DNA from 4 places in the Allobosea sp. OAE752 genome. Region 1 is predicted to be linked to each of the others. Evidence: predicted binding sites of a transcription regulator. Region 1 holds the regulator's gene; each other region holds the start of a gene.
The links. The regulator PhoB, encoded in region 1, activates phosphate uptake and scavenging genes when phosphate is short. The targets are predictions, from matches to a motif close to TGTCATNNANCTGTCAT.
Positions count from the first base shown of each region.

Region 2: the regulator PhoB is predicted to act here: its motif matches at 1,917-1,933, upstream of ugpB (sn-glycerol-3-phosphate ABC transporter substrate-binding protein UgpB).
Region 3: the regulator PhoB is predicted to act here: its motif matches at 2,574-2,590, upstream of GGC47_RS12710 (esterase-like activity of phytase family protein).
Region 4: the regulator PhoB is predicted to act here: its motif matches at 1,767-1,783, upstream of GGC47_RS16255 (RNA degradosome polyphosphate kinase).

Region 1 covers NZ_JBNPXO010000003.1:167,930-171,531, reverse strand. Annotated here, with positions in the region: gene pstA (phosphate ABC transporter permease PstA) at 1-414, shown strand, start outside; gene pstB (phosphate ABC transporter ATP-binding protein PstB) at 454-1,260, shown strand; gene phoU (phosphate signaling complex protein PhoU) at 1,283-2,002, shown strand; gene phoB (phosphate regulon transcriptional regulator PhoB) at 2,015-2,713, shown strand; gene GGC47_RS09965 (SpoIIAA family protein) at 2,766-3,152, opposite strand; gene GGC47_RS09960 (LysR substrate-binding domain-containing protein) at 3,209-3,602, opposite strand, start outside.
Region 2 covers NZ_JBNPXO010000004.1:219,070-222,671, reverse strand. Annotated here, with positions in the region: gene ugpA (sn-glycerol-3-phosphate ABC transporter permease UgpA) at 1-429, opposite strand, end outside; gene ugpB (sn-glycerol-3-phosphate ABC transporter substrate-binding protein UgpB) at 506-1,831, opposite strand; gene GGC47_RS12755 (fumarylacetoacetate hydrolase family protein) at 2,031-3,209, shown strand; gene GGC47_RS12750 (hypothetical protein) at 3,307-3,602, shown strand, end outside.
Region 3 covers NZ_JBNPXO010000004.1:208,996-212,597, reverse strand. Annotated here, with positions in the region: gene GGC47_RS12720 (ATP-binding cassette domain-containing protein) at 1-569, shown strand, start outside; gene GGC47_RS12715 (SPW repeat protein) at 610-972, opposite strand; gene GGC47_RS12710 (esterase-like activity of phytase family protein) at 1,148-2,506, opposite strand; gene GGC47_RS12705 (2-hydroxyacid dehydrogenase) at 2,655-3,599, opposite strand; gene deoA (thymidine phosphorylase) at 3,596-3,602, opposite strand, start outside.
Region 4 covers NZ_JBNPXO010000005.1:429,893-433,494, forward strand. Annotated here, with positions in the region: gene GGC47_RS16255 (RNA degradosome polyphosphate kinase) at 1-1,667, opposite strand, end outside; gene GGC47_RS16260 (HdaA/DnaA family protein) at 1,890-2,588, opposite strand; gene GGC47_RS16265 (AI-2E family transporter) at 2,596-3,602, opposite strand, start outside.

The DNA.
Region 1 (3,602 bases):
GCGCTCGGCATCATCGCGATCCCGGTCATCGTGCGCACCACCGAGGACATGCTCAGCCTCGTGCCCGGCCCGCTGCGCGAGGCAGGCTCGGCGCTCGGCGCGCCGCCTTCCGTCGTCATCACCAGCGTGACCTGGCGCGCGGCGAAGGCCGGCATGGTCACTGGCATCCTGCTGGCACTCGCCCGCATCGCCGGCGAGACGGCGCCGCTGATCTTCACCGCGCTGAACAACAATTTCTGGTTCTCGCCCAATCTCGTCGGCGGCGTTTCCAACCTGCCGGTCACGATCTACCAGTTCGCCTCCGCCCCTTACGAGAACTGGCAGCAACTCGCCTGGGCTGGTTCGCTGATCATCACGATCTCGATCCTGCTGCTCTCGATCATCGCCCGGCGCGTCGTCGCCGGCGGCAAATAAGACTTGAATCCAGCCCGGTCGCGCCCGACCTTGAGGACCATGTCGATGCTTTCGACCCTTGAACTCTCCCCGCAGTCGCTCGATGCCGAGGCTCCCGTCCGGATCGCGGTGAAAAACCTCGATTTCTACTACGGCGAGCACAAGGCGCTGAAGAACATCAATCTCGACTTCCGTGACCGCCATGTCACGGCGCTGATCGGGCCTTCGGGCTGCGGCAAGTCGACCCTGCTGCGCATCTTCAACCGGATCTACTCGCTCTATCCGGAGCAGAAGGCGACCGGCGAGATCATGCTCGACGGACGCAACATCATCTCCAACGACGTCGATGTGAACGAGCTGCGCTCGCGCGTCGGCATGGTGTTCCAGAAGCCGACGCCGTTCCCGATGTCGATCTACGACAACGTCGCCTTCGGCATCCGCCTCTACGAGAAGCCGCCGAAGTCGGAGCTCGACGACCGCGTCGAGGGCGCACTGCGCCGCGCCGCGCTCTGGGACGAGGTCAAGGACAAGCTGAAGAGCTCCGGCATGGGCCTCTCCGGCGGCCAGCAGCAGCGCCTGTGCATCGCGCGCACCATCGCGCAGAAGCCGGAAGTGATCCTGTTCGACGAGCCGACCTCGGCGCTCGACCCGATCTCGACCGGCAAGATCGAGGACCTGCTGGAGCAGCTCAAGAGCGACTTCACCATCGCCATCGTGACGCACAACATGCAGCAGGCGGCGCGCATCTCGCAGTACACGGCCTTCATGTATCTCGGCGAGGTCATCGAGTTCGCGCCGACCAACACGATCTTCATGAACCCGGCGAAGAAGCAGACGCAGGATTACGTCACCGGCCGGTTCGGCTGAGCGGCGACGGAGGAGGAACCCCATGACCGACCATATCGTCCGCTCCTACGACGCCGATCTCGAAGGCCTTCGCCGCAGCCTCGCCGAAATGGGCGGGATGGCCGAGCGCATGCTCGGCGATGCGACCGTGGCGCTGGTGCGCCGCGACACCACGCTGGCCCAGAAGATCATCTCCGCCGATCAGCGCCTCGACAATCTCCAGCGCGAGGTCGAGGAGAAGGCGGTGCTGACCATCGCCCGGCGCCAGCCGCTGGCCAACGATCTGCGCGAGCTGATCTCCGCCATCCGCATCGCGGCGGATGTCGAGCGTGTCGGCGATCTCGCCAAGAACATCGCCAAGCGCGCCGTCGCCATCTCCGGGCAGTTCCAGCCGCCGCACCGCGCCGTGGTCGGGCTGGAGCACATCAGCCGCCTCGTTCAGGCGCAGCTCAAGGACGTGCTCGACGCCTATGCCGCCGGCAACGAGCAGAAGGCGCTCGAGGTCTGGCGCCGCGACGACGAGATCGACGCGCTCTACACCTCGCTGTTCCGCGAGCTCCTGACCTATATGATGGAAGATCCGCGCAACATCACCTTCTGCACGCATCTCCTGTTCTGCGCCAAGAACATCGAGCGCATCGGCGACCACACCACCAACATCGCCGAGACGATCCACTATCTCATCACCGGTGACTCGCTCGACGCGAACCGGCCGAAGCTCGACACGACCAATATCGAGGTCGAGGCGATCACGGGTAGCTGAGGCTAAGGAATCATGGCGGCACGCATCCTGATCGTCGAGGACGAAGAGCCTCTCACCCTGCTGCTGCGCTACAACCTCGAAGCCGAGGGCTTCGAGGTCGACAGCGTGGCGCGGGGGGACGACGCCGAACTGCATCTGCGCGACCACACGCCCGATCTGGTGCTGCTGGACTGGATGCTGCCGGGCCTTTCCGGCATCGAGCTCTGCCGCCGGCTGCGCTCGCGGCGCGACACCGAGCGGGTGCCGATCATCATGTTGACGGCGCGCGGCGAGGAGACCGAGCGGGTGCGCGGGCTCGCGACCGGCGCCGACGACTATGTCGTGAAGCCGTTCTCCCTGCCGGAGCTGACGGCGCGCATCCAGGCGCTGCTGCGCCGGGCGAAGCCCGGCCATGTCGCCGGTCTTCTGCAGGCGGGCGACCTTGAGCTCGACCGCACCACCCGGCGCGTCCGCCGCGCCGGCAGCGAGCTGCATCTGGGGCCGACCGAGTTCCGCCTGCTCGAGTTCCTGATGCAGGCACCGGGCCGCGTCTATTCCCGCGCCCAGCTCCTCGACGCCGTCTGGGGCCGGGACGTCTATATCGACGAGCGCACCGTCGACGTGCATGTCGGCCGCCTGCGCAAGGCGATCACGCCTGCCGACGCCAAGGACCCGCTCCGGACCGTGCGCGGCGCGGGCTATGCCTTCGACGAGACGTTCGCCAGAAGCTGACCGCCGCCGGAGCTGACACGCGAGCCGAGCCCCGGCTCGCAGCGCCCGTGCTTCAGGTGTCGGGGCCGCCCTCGATATCGGCGGCCCAGGCCAGCGCGGCTTCGCGCTCGGCCGGCGGGAAGGTGCGGATCTCGACGAAGGGGACCACCGGGGCGAAGAGCCGCGCGACGCGATCGAGCCAGCCCTTCTCGACGATGATCGCCTCCTTGGGGAAGCGCCTGAGTTCCCAGAGCTTGCCGAAGCTGTAGCGCGCGTCCTTCCAGGCGGCGGCGAAGGTCATGTCGTCGAAGGCGGTGATATCGGCGAGGATCGCGACCTTCTCGTGCCGGCTCAGCCGGTCTTCGACATCGGCGGCGACGCGCTCGATATCGGCCGGCTCGATGGTGCCGCTGAACGCGATGGCGAGAACATGGTCGGGAGCCGGAAGAATGGTGATCATGGCGGCCTCCTCCTGTGCCGATGTCAACGCATGGCCGGCCGGGAGGTTGCGGGCGCTCAGGCTGCTCGCGTCGCCGCGTCGAAAGCCGCGGCCTCCGTCCTCAGCCAGGCGATGAAGGCGTCGAGGCCGGGGCGCGAGGGCTGGTCCAGGCGGCGGGTCAGCCAGCAGCCGGTGACGCTGGTGAAGCCGATATCGAGCGGGTTGACCAATGCGCCCGAAGCCAGTTCCTCGGCGACATAGCAGCGTGGCGCCAGCGCGACGCCGAGCCCCGCGACCGCGGCGCGGATGATGACGGAGTAATAGCCGTATCGGACGGTATGGGCCGGCACCGCGCCGCGCAGGCCATGCGCCTCGGTGAACTCGGCCCAGAAGGCCGGCATCTGGTAATGCTGCAGCAGCGTCATCTTCTGGATGTCGGCGGCGCGGCGGAAACCGCCCATGCGCTCCAGC
Region 2 (3,602 bases), on a different contig from region 1:
CAGGGATTGCAGGCCTCGCCCGAGCATGCCGAGCGAGGGATCGAACATGAAGAGCCAGAGCACGCCGGCGATGGCGGGCGCCACCGCATAGGGCCAGATCAGCAGGGTCTTGTAGATTTCGGCGCCGCGGATCTGCCGGTCGGCCATCACCGCGAAGAGCAGGGCGATCGACAGCGAGAACACGCAGACGAAGGTCGAGAAGATGAGCGTGTTGAAGAAGGCCCTGAGGTAGCCGGGGTCGGCGAAGAGGGTCTGGTAGTTCTCGAACCAGACGAATTGCGTCGCGGTGCCGAAGGCATCCTCGAGCAGAAAGCTCTGCCAGACCGCCTGGGTCGCCGGCCAGTAGAAGAACACGATGGTGATCGCGAGCTGCGGCAGAAGCAGCAGGAAGGGGATCGTCAGCCCCTTGAAGTATGCGTTCTTCTGCATCGGCTTCCCTGGAACGAGACGGCCATCCCGGACGGAATCGGTCCGGGATGGCCTTGGATATGCGAGCGCCGACCGCTCAGCGGGCCGCGGTCCGCTCGAACTGGCGCAGCATCTGGTTGCCGCGTTCGGCAGCCGCGTCAAGCGCCGCCTGCGGCGACTTCTGACCGTTCAGCGCCGCCTCCAGCTCCTCCGACCAGATGTCGCGGATCTGCACGAGGCTGCCATAGCGCAGGCCCTTCGAGTTGTCGGTCGGGGTCTTGTTGGTCAGCTCGAGGATCGGGGTCTCGAGATAGGGCTTGTCCTTGTAGAAGCCGGACGCCTTGACCTTCTCATAAGCGGCCTTGGTGATCGGCAGATAGCCCGACTCGGTGTGCAGCTTCGCCTGACGGTCGACGTCGGAGAGGAAGGTGAAGAACTTGGCGACGCCCTTGTACTCGTTCGCCGACTTTCCGCCCATCACCCACAGCGAGGCGCCGCCGATGATCGAGTTCTGCGGCGCGCCCTGCACATCGGGGTAGTACGGCATCGGGGCGTTGCCCCAGTCGAACTTCGCATTGGCGACGACGTTGCCATAGAAGCCCGAGGAGGTCAGGAAGATCGGGCATTCGCCCGAGGTGAAGCGGCCTTCGCCATTGTTGGTGCGGCCGGAATAGTCATAGGTCTTGTCCTTCTGCAGCTCGACCAGATTGGTCCAGTGCTTGAGGAAGACCGGGTCCTTGTTGAAGGTCATCACCGCATCGGTGCCGGCCATGCCGTTGACCTTGGTCGACAGCGCAATGTTATGCCAGGCGCCGAACTGCTCGATATTGGCCCAGGTCGCCCAGGCGTTCGAGAAGCCGCATTTATCGTAGCCGGCGGCCTTGAGCTTCTTGGCGTCCGCGAACACCTCCGGCCAGGTCTTCGGCGGCTTGGCGGGGTCGAGGCCAGCCTTCTTGAAGGCGTCCTTGTTGTACCACATCACCATCGAGGACGAGTTGAACGGCATCGAGAGCATCTCGCCCTTCGCCGTCGAATAGTAGCCGCTGATCGCCGGGAGATAGGCGTTCGGATCGAATTTTTCGCCGGCTTCCTTCATCATCTCATGGACCGGCTTGATCGCGCCCTTGGCCGACATCATCGTGCCGGTGCCAACCTCGAAGACCTGCAGGATGTGCGGCGCCTGGCCGGCGCGGAAGGCGGCGATGCCGGCGTTCAACGCATCGGGATAGGAGCCCTTATAGGCCGGAACGACCTTGTATTCCTTCTGCGAGGCATTGAAATCATTGGCGAGCTTGACGACGACGTCGTTGTTGGCGCCGGTCAGCGCGTGCCACCACTGGATCTCGGTCTGGGCGAAAGCCGGCGAAGCACCGGCGAGCGCGAACGCCGCCGCGCTCATCAGGATACGGGATTTGATGCTCATGGGTCGATCTCCCTTCCGCGGGCGGACCCCGCCGCGGTTCTTGTCGTTGGTGCGCAAGCTAGCATGAAGCGCGGGCGACATTTCAATGACAAATCGATGACGCCCGGCGCAATCCACCTATGGTCGCGAACCGGCTTGCGCATTTGCGCATAAGCGGCTGTTCTCCGGCTCCCGAACGATTTCTCTCCTGGACGACGCCATGCCCGATCTCGACCTCTCCGTCGCAGCGACCCTGCCGCAGGATGCCGCAACCGCCGTCCTGGCCGGCCGGGTCTGGCGGCCCGATCTCGGCGGCCCGGCGGTGGTCACCGTCCGCAACGGGCGGGTGATCGACGTCAGCGCCCATTTCCCGACCAGCCGCGATCTGTGCGAATCGACCGATCCCGCCAAGGCGCTGCGCGCGGTCGAGGGCGAGGCGATCGCCTCGCTCGCCGACATCCTGGCGAACACGCCCGTGGATAGGCGCGACCCCTCGAAGCCCTGGTTGCTCTCGCCGCTCGACCTGCAGGCGGTCAAGGCCGCTGGCGTCACCTTCGCCGTCTCGATGCTGGAGCGCGTGATCGAGGAGAAGGCCCGCGGCAACCCGGCCGCCGCCGCGACGATCCGCGAGGAGATCGGCAAGCTCATCGGCGACGACCTGTCCAAGCTGAAGCCCGGCTCGCCCGAGGCGATGCATCTCAAGGAGGTGCTGATCAAGCAGGGCGCCTGGAGCCAGTATCTCGAGGTCGGCATCGGTCCGGACGCCGAGATCTTCACCAAGGCGCCGGCGATGTCGACCGTCGGGACCGGCGTCGATGCCGGCCTGCATCCGGCCTCAAGCTGGAACAACCCGGAGCCGGAGATCTTGCTGATCGTCGCCTCGACCGGCACGATCGTCGGCGCGACGCTCGGCAACGACGTCAATCTGCGCGATGTCGAGGGCCGCTCGGCGCTGCTGCTCGGCAAGGCCAAGGACAACAATGCCGCGGCCGCGGTCGGCCCCTTCATCCGCTTCTTCGACGCGGGCTTCACGCTCGACCATGTCCGCAGGACGACCGTGACGCTGACGGTCGCGGGCGAGGACGGCTTCACGCTCGAAGGCTCCTCCTCGATCGCCAAGATCAGCCGCGACCCGGCCGATCTTGCCGCGCAGATGATCGGCCCGCATCACCAGTATCCGGACGGGGCGGCGCTCTATCTCGGCACCATGTTCGCGCCGATCAAGGATCGCGATGCGCCGGGCGGCGGCTTCACCCATAAATACGGGGATATCGTCACCATCGCGGCGCCCGAGCTCGGCAGCCTCGTCAACCGGATGAAGCGCACGGATGAATGCGAGCCCTGGACCTATGGCGCCTCGCATCTGATGCGCCATCTCGCGAAGCGCGGGCTGCTTTGAGGCCATAACCTCGGCCGGCAGGGGGCCGTGTCGGCAACCGCGTCAGCTTGCTGGTAAGGTTTTTCTGTCAGAGAGCGCGCGACCAGGAGGGTTGGCGTTGGCGGTGGGCGACATCAGGACCGGGCTCCCCCGCGGCGAGGGCGGCAACCTCGCCGGGCGCCTGTTGCGCAACCCTCTCGTCTGGATCGCGGCCTTCGTCGTCGCGGTCATCGCCGGGCTGAACCTGCCGCTGCGCGTGCCGCTCGGCCCGAATGCCTGGGACACGGTCGTCTATCTCGACGCGATCCAGCGCATCCATGTCGGGCAGGCCCCGGCGCTCGACTTCTTCGCGCCGGTCGGGCCGCTCGGCTATTATCTCGCCGCCGGGCTCGATGCGTTCTTTCCGGCCGCGCA
Region 3 (3,602 bases), on a different contig from region 1:
TCGCGGTCTCAAGCCCGCGCGACGCCAAGCGCCACGGCATCGAGACGATCTACCAGACGCTCGCGCTCGCCGACAATGTCGACGCCGCCGCCAATATCTTCCTCGGCCGCGAATTGCTGACCGGCTGGGGCACGCTCGACGATGCGACGATGGAATCCGAAACCCGCAAGGTGATGGGCCGGCTCAACCCGCATTTCCGCCGGTTCAAGGAACCGGTGAAGGCGCTCTCCGGCGGCCAGCGCCAATCGGTCGCGATTGCCCGCGCGATCTATTTCAACGCCCGTGTGCTGATCATGGACGAGCCCACCGCCGCGCTCGGCCCGGCCGAGACGAAGCAGGTGGCCGAGCTGATCCTGCAGCTCAAGAAGCAGGGCATCGGCATCTTCCTGATCAGCCATGACCTGCATGATGTCTTCGATCTCGCCGACCGGGTCACGGTGATGAAGAACGGCAAGGTGGTCGGCACGGCCCGCACGACCGAAATCACCCAGGACGAAGTGCTGGGCATGATCATCTCGGGCAAATGCCCTCCGGCAGCGATGGCCGGCCCCGGCGCGCTGCGGAATTAGACCGCGCCGGGACCGGCATCCGCTAAGGGAGCAGAGCTCCTCAGGCCGTTGCGTGCGGCTCGTGATGGAAATCCCAGACCGCCCAGGCCGAAACCGCCGCGGTCAGCAGACCGAGGACGATATGGGTCCGGAAGGCGGCGGGATTGCCGGTGAAGCCGAGCATCCAGGGCGAGGCCACCAGCCAGAGCCCGAGTGCCAGGTTCAGCCATTCCTCCCACTCCGCGAAGGCCGTGAGCGCGGCGACCGCGACCAGGGCGAGCACCACGGCGACGATCCAGGCATTGCGCGTCGGCATGAAGTCGCCGACGAAGCCCATGAACCAGGGTGAGAAGAACAGCAGCGCGGCAAGGATCAGATTTAGCCAGTCCTGCGACCGTCTGATGTTCGTATTCGCGGTCAACATGATCACCTCCATCGGTGAAGATCATCCAACCACTACGCCTCGCGCACGAGGCGCTTGGTCGATTTATTATACGCCGAGCCGGCAATATTTCAAGAACAGACGAGGAACGACCGCGTCGCTGGCGCGGAGCGCCTGCGCCGACCCCGCGCACTGCGGTGCCGGCGCAGGCACGATCTCACTTCGCGTCGAGCAGGTCCTTCACCGACAGCAGGACGAGTTCGTTGTCGTCGGCCTTCTTCGGGTCGCGCGAGGAGGAGAAGGGCAGGTTGTTGTCGTTGCCGACGACGATCACGCCATTCGCCCGGTCGACCACGTCGACGTTCTCGATGGTGAAGAACGGGAAGGTGAAGACACCGTCCTTCGTGCCCTGCTTCGCCTTGCCGTCGGGATCGGCGATCTTCATCAGGTCGATATAGCCGATACGGCGCACGGGCTTGCCGACATTGGCGTCGGTCATCTCGATCTTGACGATCCGCTTGTGCTTGGCGATGTCGTGGAAGCAGTCCGGGCCGCGGCTTCCCGGCGCGCAGGCCTTGTCGGCGGTGCCCTCGCCGTTGTCGCGCTCGATGATCAGGCCCGTCGTGGCGTCGATCATGTTGAAGTCGCCGATGGCGAGGCCCTTGGCTTCGAGCGGGAAGAACCAGGAACGGCCGGTCCACTTCTCGTTCTGGACGTCGAATTCGAGGATGCGGAGGACTTCCTTGCCGTCGACCTCCTCGTTGCCCTTGGTTTCCGCGTTCCAGAGCGGGCCTTCGAGCAGCGGGTAGAGGAAGCGGCCATCCGGCGACTGGGCCATGCCCTCGAAGCCCTTCGAGCGGCGGACATTGAACTCGACCGGCAGATTCGGCGCGGCCGGGGTGGTGACGGCGTAGTGATCGGGCGAGCGGGCCGGCTTGCCGTCGACCAGCGTCTCGAACACGGCCTCGACCTTGCCATTGGCGTCGACGCGGATGAGATAGGGGCCGAACTCCTCGCCGATCCAGTATTTGCCACCGATCGGCTGGATCGATTCCGGATCGAAATCGGCGCCGGTCAGGTAGCGCTTCTCGGTGCCCTCATGGACGATGCGGAAGGGGACCTTCTTGTCCGGGTCGTGCAGGAAGGTGGTCGAGACACGTTCGAGCGCGCCCTTGCCGAAATCGGCCTTCAGGCGATGGAAGAACAGCATCGCGTCGGGCGAGTTCACCTTGGCGCCGAAGCCGTTATCGGTCAGCACGAGGAACTCGTTGTTGCCCAGCGAACGGATGCCGGAGAAGCCCTGCACCGGCTGGCCGGCGAAGGGGGTCGAGAGCCCCGTCGGGCGCCCGCCCGAGGTGCCCATCACCGTGCTGACGGCCTCGACGCGCTTGCCCGGCGTGACGAACTTGCCGGAAACCTTGAGATCGGCCGGTGCATCGGCGGGGGCGGGGATGATCGTCTCGGCCGGCAGCAGCGCCTGGCTCAGAAGCTTCGCGGGAAATTCCTTCGGAGACTCCTGCGCCCCGGCGAGCATGGTGGACGACAGAAGCAGGATAATGGCGAGCGACGAGCGCATGAAATTCTCCGGGCTGAAAAGGACCAGCCGGCTTCGCGCGCCCGGATGGCACGCCGACAACAACGGGGTGACGGTTCGGTGAAGGCGCCAGATGGCGCTACGGCATCGGCCGCTTCCGAAAACCGGATTCGACTTTTCGGGCCATTGCTCAGTAGCCCCGGGCCGGATCGACGGCATGCAGCAGCGGCTCGCCCGCCTCCAGCCGCCTGATCTGCGCCGCGACCAGCGTGGCGATCGCCTCCGGCTCGGACATCGCCGCGTTATGCGGGGTGACGGTCACGCCCGGATGGCTCCACAGCGGCGACTCCACCGGCAGCGGCTCGGTCTCGAAGACGTCGAGCGTCGCGCCCTTGAGCGTGCCGGCATCGAGCGCGGCGATGATGTCGTCCGCGACCTGAAGGCCGCCGCGGCCCGGATTGATCAGGAAGGGCCCGCCGAGCCGGCCGTCCTGCGCGAGCCCCGCAAAAAGCCCGGCGTTGAGGATGCCGCGCGTCTCGGGCGTCAGCGGCACCAGGCTGACGAGGATGTCGGTCCGCGCCAGGAAATCCTTCATGCCGTCCTCGCCGGAGAAGGTCTGCAGCCCCTCGACGCTCTTCGGCGAGCGGCTCCAGCCGGCCACGTCGAAGCCGATGACCTTGAGCTTGGCCACGGCATCGAGGCCGAGCTCGCCGAGCCCCATGATGCCGACACGGACGGAACGGGCCGCCGGCTGGTTGCGGTCGTCTTCCCAGAGCTTCGCCTGCTGCTGGCGCATGTAGCGATGCTGCTGGCGCAGATACATCAGGCAATGCAGCACGACATATTCGCTCATCCGCGTCGTCAGGTCGGGATCGACCACGCGTGCGATCGGCACTTCCGGCAATTTGTCGTCGGCGAAGAGGAAATCGACGCCGGCACCGAGCGAGAAGATCGCCGCGAGGTTCGGCAGGCCGGTCAGGCTGCCGGCCGGATGCTTCCAGCTCGCGACATAATGCACGGCCCGGCGGTCGAAGGGCTCGCCCGGCACCACGATCGGCATCTCCGGCAGCAGCGCCTGGAAGCGCGCCCGCCAGTCCTCGACATGCCAGCCCGTCATGGCCAGAAGCAAACTCATGCC
Region 4 (3,602 bases), on a different contig from region 1:
GGATCGACCAGCGAGTTGCACTTGCCCCAGATCGCGCCCTTGCGGCCGGCCTTCACATGCGCGACCTCCTCGGCGATGTCGCCGAGCAGGCGCTTCTTCAGGTTCGTCGGCGAGACGGCCATGCGCTCCAGCCCGGCCGGCTCGGCATAGCCGGTGATGAAGTTGAAGACGCGCGCGACGTCCTGCGAAAGCACCGGATCGGCGGTGAAGAAGGACACGTCGGTGTAGATGCGCGCCGTGATCGGATGGTAGTTGCCGGTCGCGATATGGCAGTAGCTGACGAGCTGGCCGGCCTCGCGCCGCACGACCAGTGACAGCTTGGCATGGGTCTTCAGCTCGATGAAGCCGTAGACGACCTGGACGCCGGCGCGCTCCATCTCCTTGGCCCAGCGGATGTTCGCTTCCTCGTCAAAGCGGGCCTTGAGCTCGACCAGCGCGGTCACCGACTTGCCGGCCTCGGCGGCCTCGGTCAGCGCCTTGACGATCGGCGAGTTCGAGGAGGTGCGGTAGAGCGTCTGCTTGATCGCGACGACATTGGGGTCGCGCGCCGCCTGCTGCAGGAACTGCACCACGACGTCGAAGCTCTCATAGGGGTGATGGACCAGCAGGTCCTTCTGCCGGATCGCGGCGAAGCAGTCGCCGCCATGCTCGCGGATGCGCTCGGGAAAACGGGCGTTGTAGGGCCTGAACTTGAGGTCCGGCCGGTCGACGCTGACGAGCTGGGCAAGCTCGTTCAGGCCGATCATGCCGTTGACCTCGACGACCTCGTCGCTGTCGACCTTGAGCTCGCGCACGATCATCCGGCGCAGATGGTCGGGCATGCCGGTCGAGAGTTCGAGCCGGATGACGACGCCGAGGCGCCGCTGCTTCAGCATGGTCTCGAAGACGCGGACGAGGTCCTCCGCCTCCTCCTCGATATCGAGGTCGGAGTCGCGGATGACGCGGAAGGAGCCGGTGCCCTTGACCTCGTAGCCGGGGAAAAGCTTGGCGATGAAGAGCGAGACCGCATCCTCGAGGGTGATGAAGCGGTGCAAACCTTCGCGGGCGAGATCGGGCAGCTCGATGAAGCGGTCGATCTTGATCGGCACGCGGATCAGCGCGTCGAGCTGGCGCCCGTCGCTGAGGCGCTCCAGCGCGAGCGCGACGGTGAAACCGAGATTCGGGATGAAGGGGAAGGGATGGGCCGGGTCGATCGCCAGCGGCGTCAGCACCGGGAAGACGTAATTGAGGAAATAATCCTCCAGCCAGATCCGGTCCTGCGAACCGATATCGGCCGGACCGAGCAGATGGATGCGATTTTCGTGCAGCTCATGGCGCAGTTCGACCCAGCGCGCCTGCTGGTCGTCGGTCAGGGCCGAAACCGCATTGCCGATCTCGACGAGCTGCTCGGCCGGGGTGAGCCCGTCCTGGCTGGGGGTGACGACGCCGGCCTTGAGCTGCTCGCGCAGGCCCGAGACGCGGACCATGAAGAACTCGTCGAGGTTGTTGGCCGAGATCGAGAGGAAGCGCAGCTGCTCCAGCAGCGGATGGCTGCGGTTCGACGCCTCCTCCATGACCCGGCGGTTGAACTGCAGCCACGAGAGCTCGCGATTCATGAAGCGCGCCGGCTGCCGGCGCAGCGGCAATGCGTCCGAATCCCCCGTCGCCCTATCCGGCATGTCGGGCATGTCGGCCGCGATCTCCGTGGTCATGCGCTTGGTCCGTACCCTTACCCTGGTCGTCGTCCTGCTCGTGCGTCTCATGGGGCGTTGTGAAGCCATCCTACCGTGACGGTTCGATGACAAGCGACATGAATCGCTGTCGGAAAAGGTTAGCAGGCATCGGCCGCCGGCCATAGATATGAGGCTTCACGGGGCGCCCGGCAGCCCCCGCGATCGTCAGCAGGCCGCTCAGCCCGGCTCCTGCGGGAACAGCTCGGCCAGCACCTCCTGCACCAGCGGGCGCGTCACGCGCCGGCCGCGCTCCAGCGCCACCCGGTCGAGCCGGTCCACGACCTGCCGCGCGGCGGCGAAGGAGCGCTCCATCCTGAGCGCCAGCGTATCGATGACCGCCGTATCGACCACGAGCTGGCGATCGATGAAGAGCTTGACCAGCACGGCGCAGAGCAGCCCGTCATCCGGCGGTTCGATGGTGGCGCTCGGTGCCAACCGCAGGCGCGAGAGCAGGTCCGGCACGCGCAGGCCCCAGAGATCGGGCGGCGTGCGCGCCGTCAGCAGCAGATGGCCGCCGCGCGCCTTGATCGCGTTCATCAGATGGAACAGCGCCGGCTCGTCGAAGGGGCCGGCATCGCAATCCTCGATCACGAGCGCGCCGCCCGAGACCAGATGCGGCACCTTCTCGTCAGCCAGATCACGCGCGGGAATTGTCCAGGCATGGGCCATGCGGGCCCAGATCGCGGCGAGATGGGTCTTGCCCGCGCCTTCCGGTCCCGTCAGGCGCAGCCAGGCATCGGGCCAGCGCGGCCAGCTTTCGACCAGCCCGTAGGCCGCCTCGTTCGAGGGGCCGACGAGGAAATCCTCGACGCCGTGGCGGCTGTCGACCGGCAGGTCGAAGGCGAGCTGGCGCGGGCGCGAAGGCGCGTCTGACATGGGCGGCTCAGCGCTCGATCTCGATCGTCACATCGGCCTTCGCCGGGTTCGGATGAATGCCGCGATAGAGATTGCTGGCGAGATACTGCCTGAGGGCGAAGCGGCAGAGCACGCCGATCACCGCCGCCAGCGGCACCGCCAGCAGCAGGCCGACGAAGCCGAAGAGCGAACCGAAGGCGAGCAGCGCGAACATCAGCCAGACCGGATGGACGCCGATCGAGTCGCCGACGAATTTCGGCTGGAAGATGTTGCCCTCGAGGAACTGCCCGACCAGGAAGACGCCGAGCGTCGCCAGCGGCCAGGTCCAGTCCGGCCAGAACTGCACCGTCGCGACGCCGACCGAGAGCACGAGCCCGGTCAGCGAGCCGACATAGGGAATGAAGGAGAGGAAACCCGAGATGATGCCGATCAACGCGCCGAAATTGACGCCGACGACGCTCAGCCCGATGGCGTAAAATGCGCCCAGCAGCAGGCAGACCAGCGCCTGCCCGCGCAGGAAGCCTGCGATGGCGGTGTCCATCTCGCGCACCAGCCCGCGGATGGTCTTGCGATGGTCGCGCGGCAGCCAGCTATCGACGGTCGCGACCATGCGATCCCAGTCGACCAGCAGATAGAAGGCGATGACCGGCGTCAGCACCAGCAGCGAAAAGACGCCGACGATCGCGGTGCCGCCGCTCCAGAGCGATTGCAGCAGGCCGCCAACCCATTTCGTCGCCTGGCCGACGAGGTCGCCCAGCGAACTCTGCGCCTGCTTGGCAAGATCGCCGCCGCCGAAGCGCTCGAGCCAGGGCGCGCCCTTTTCGAGCACGAGCGACTGCAGTTTCGCCGCATCCCCGGGCAGCCGCGCCACCAGCCCGGCGAGCTGCTGGCCGAGCAGCGGCGCGAGCAGGATCAGCACCAGCGCGAAGATCAGGATTAAGACGACGAGGATGACGATGGTCGCGGCAAGGCGGCTCATCCCGAGGCGCTCCAGCCGGTCGGCCAGCGGATCGAGCAGATAGGCAAGCGCCAGCG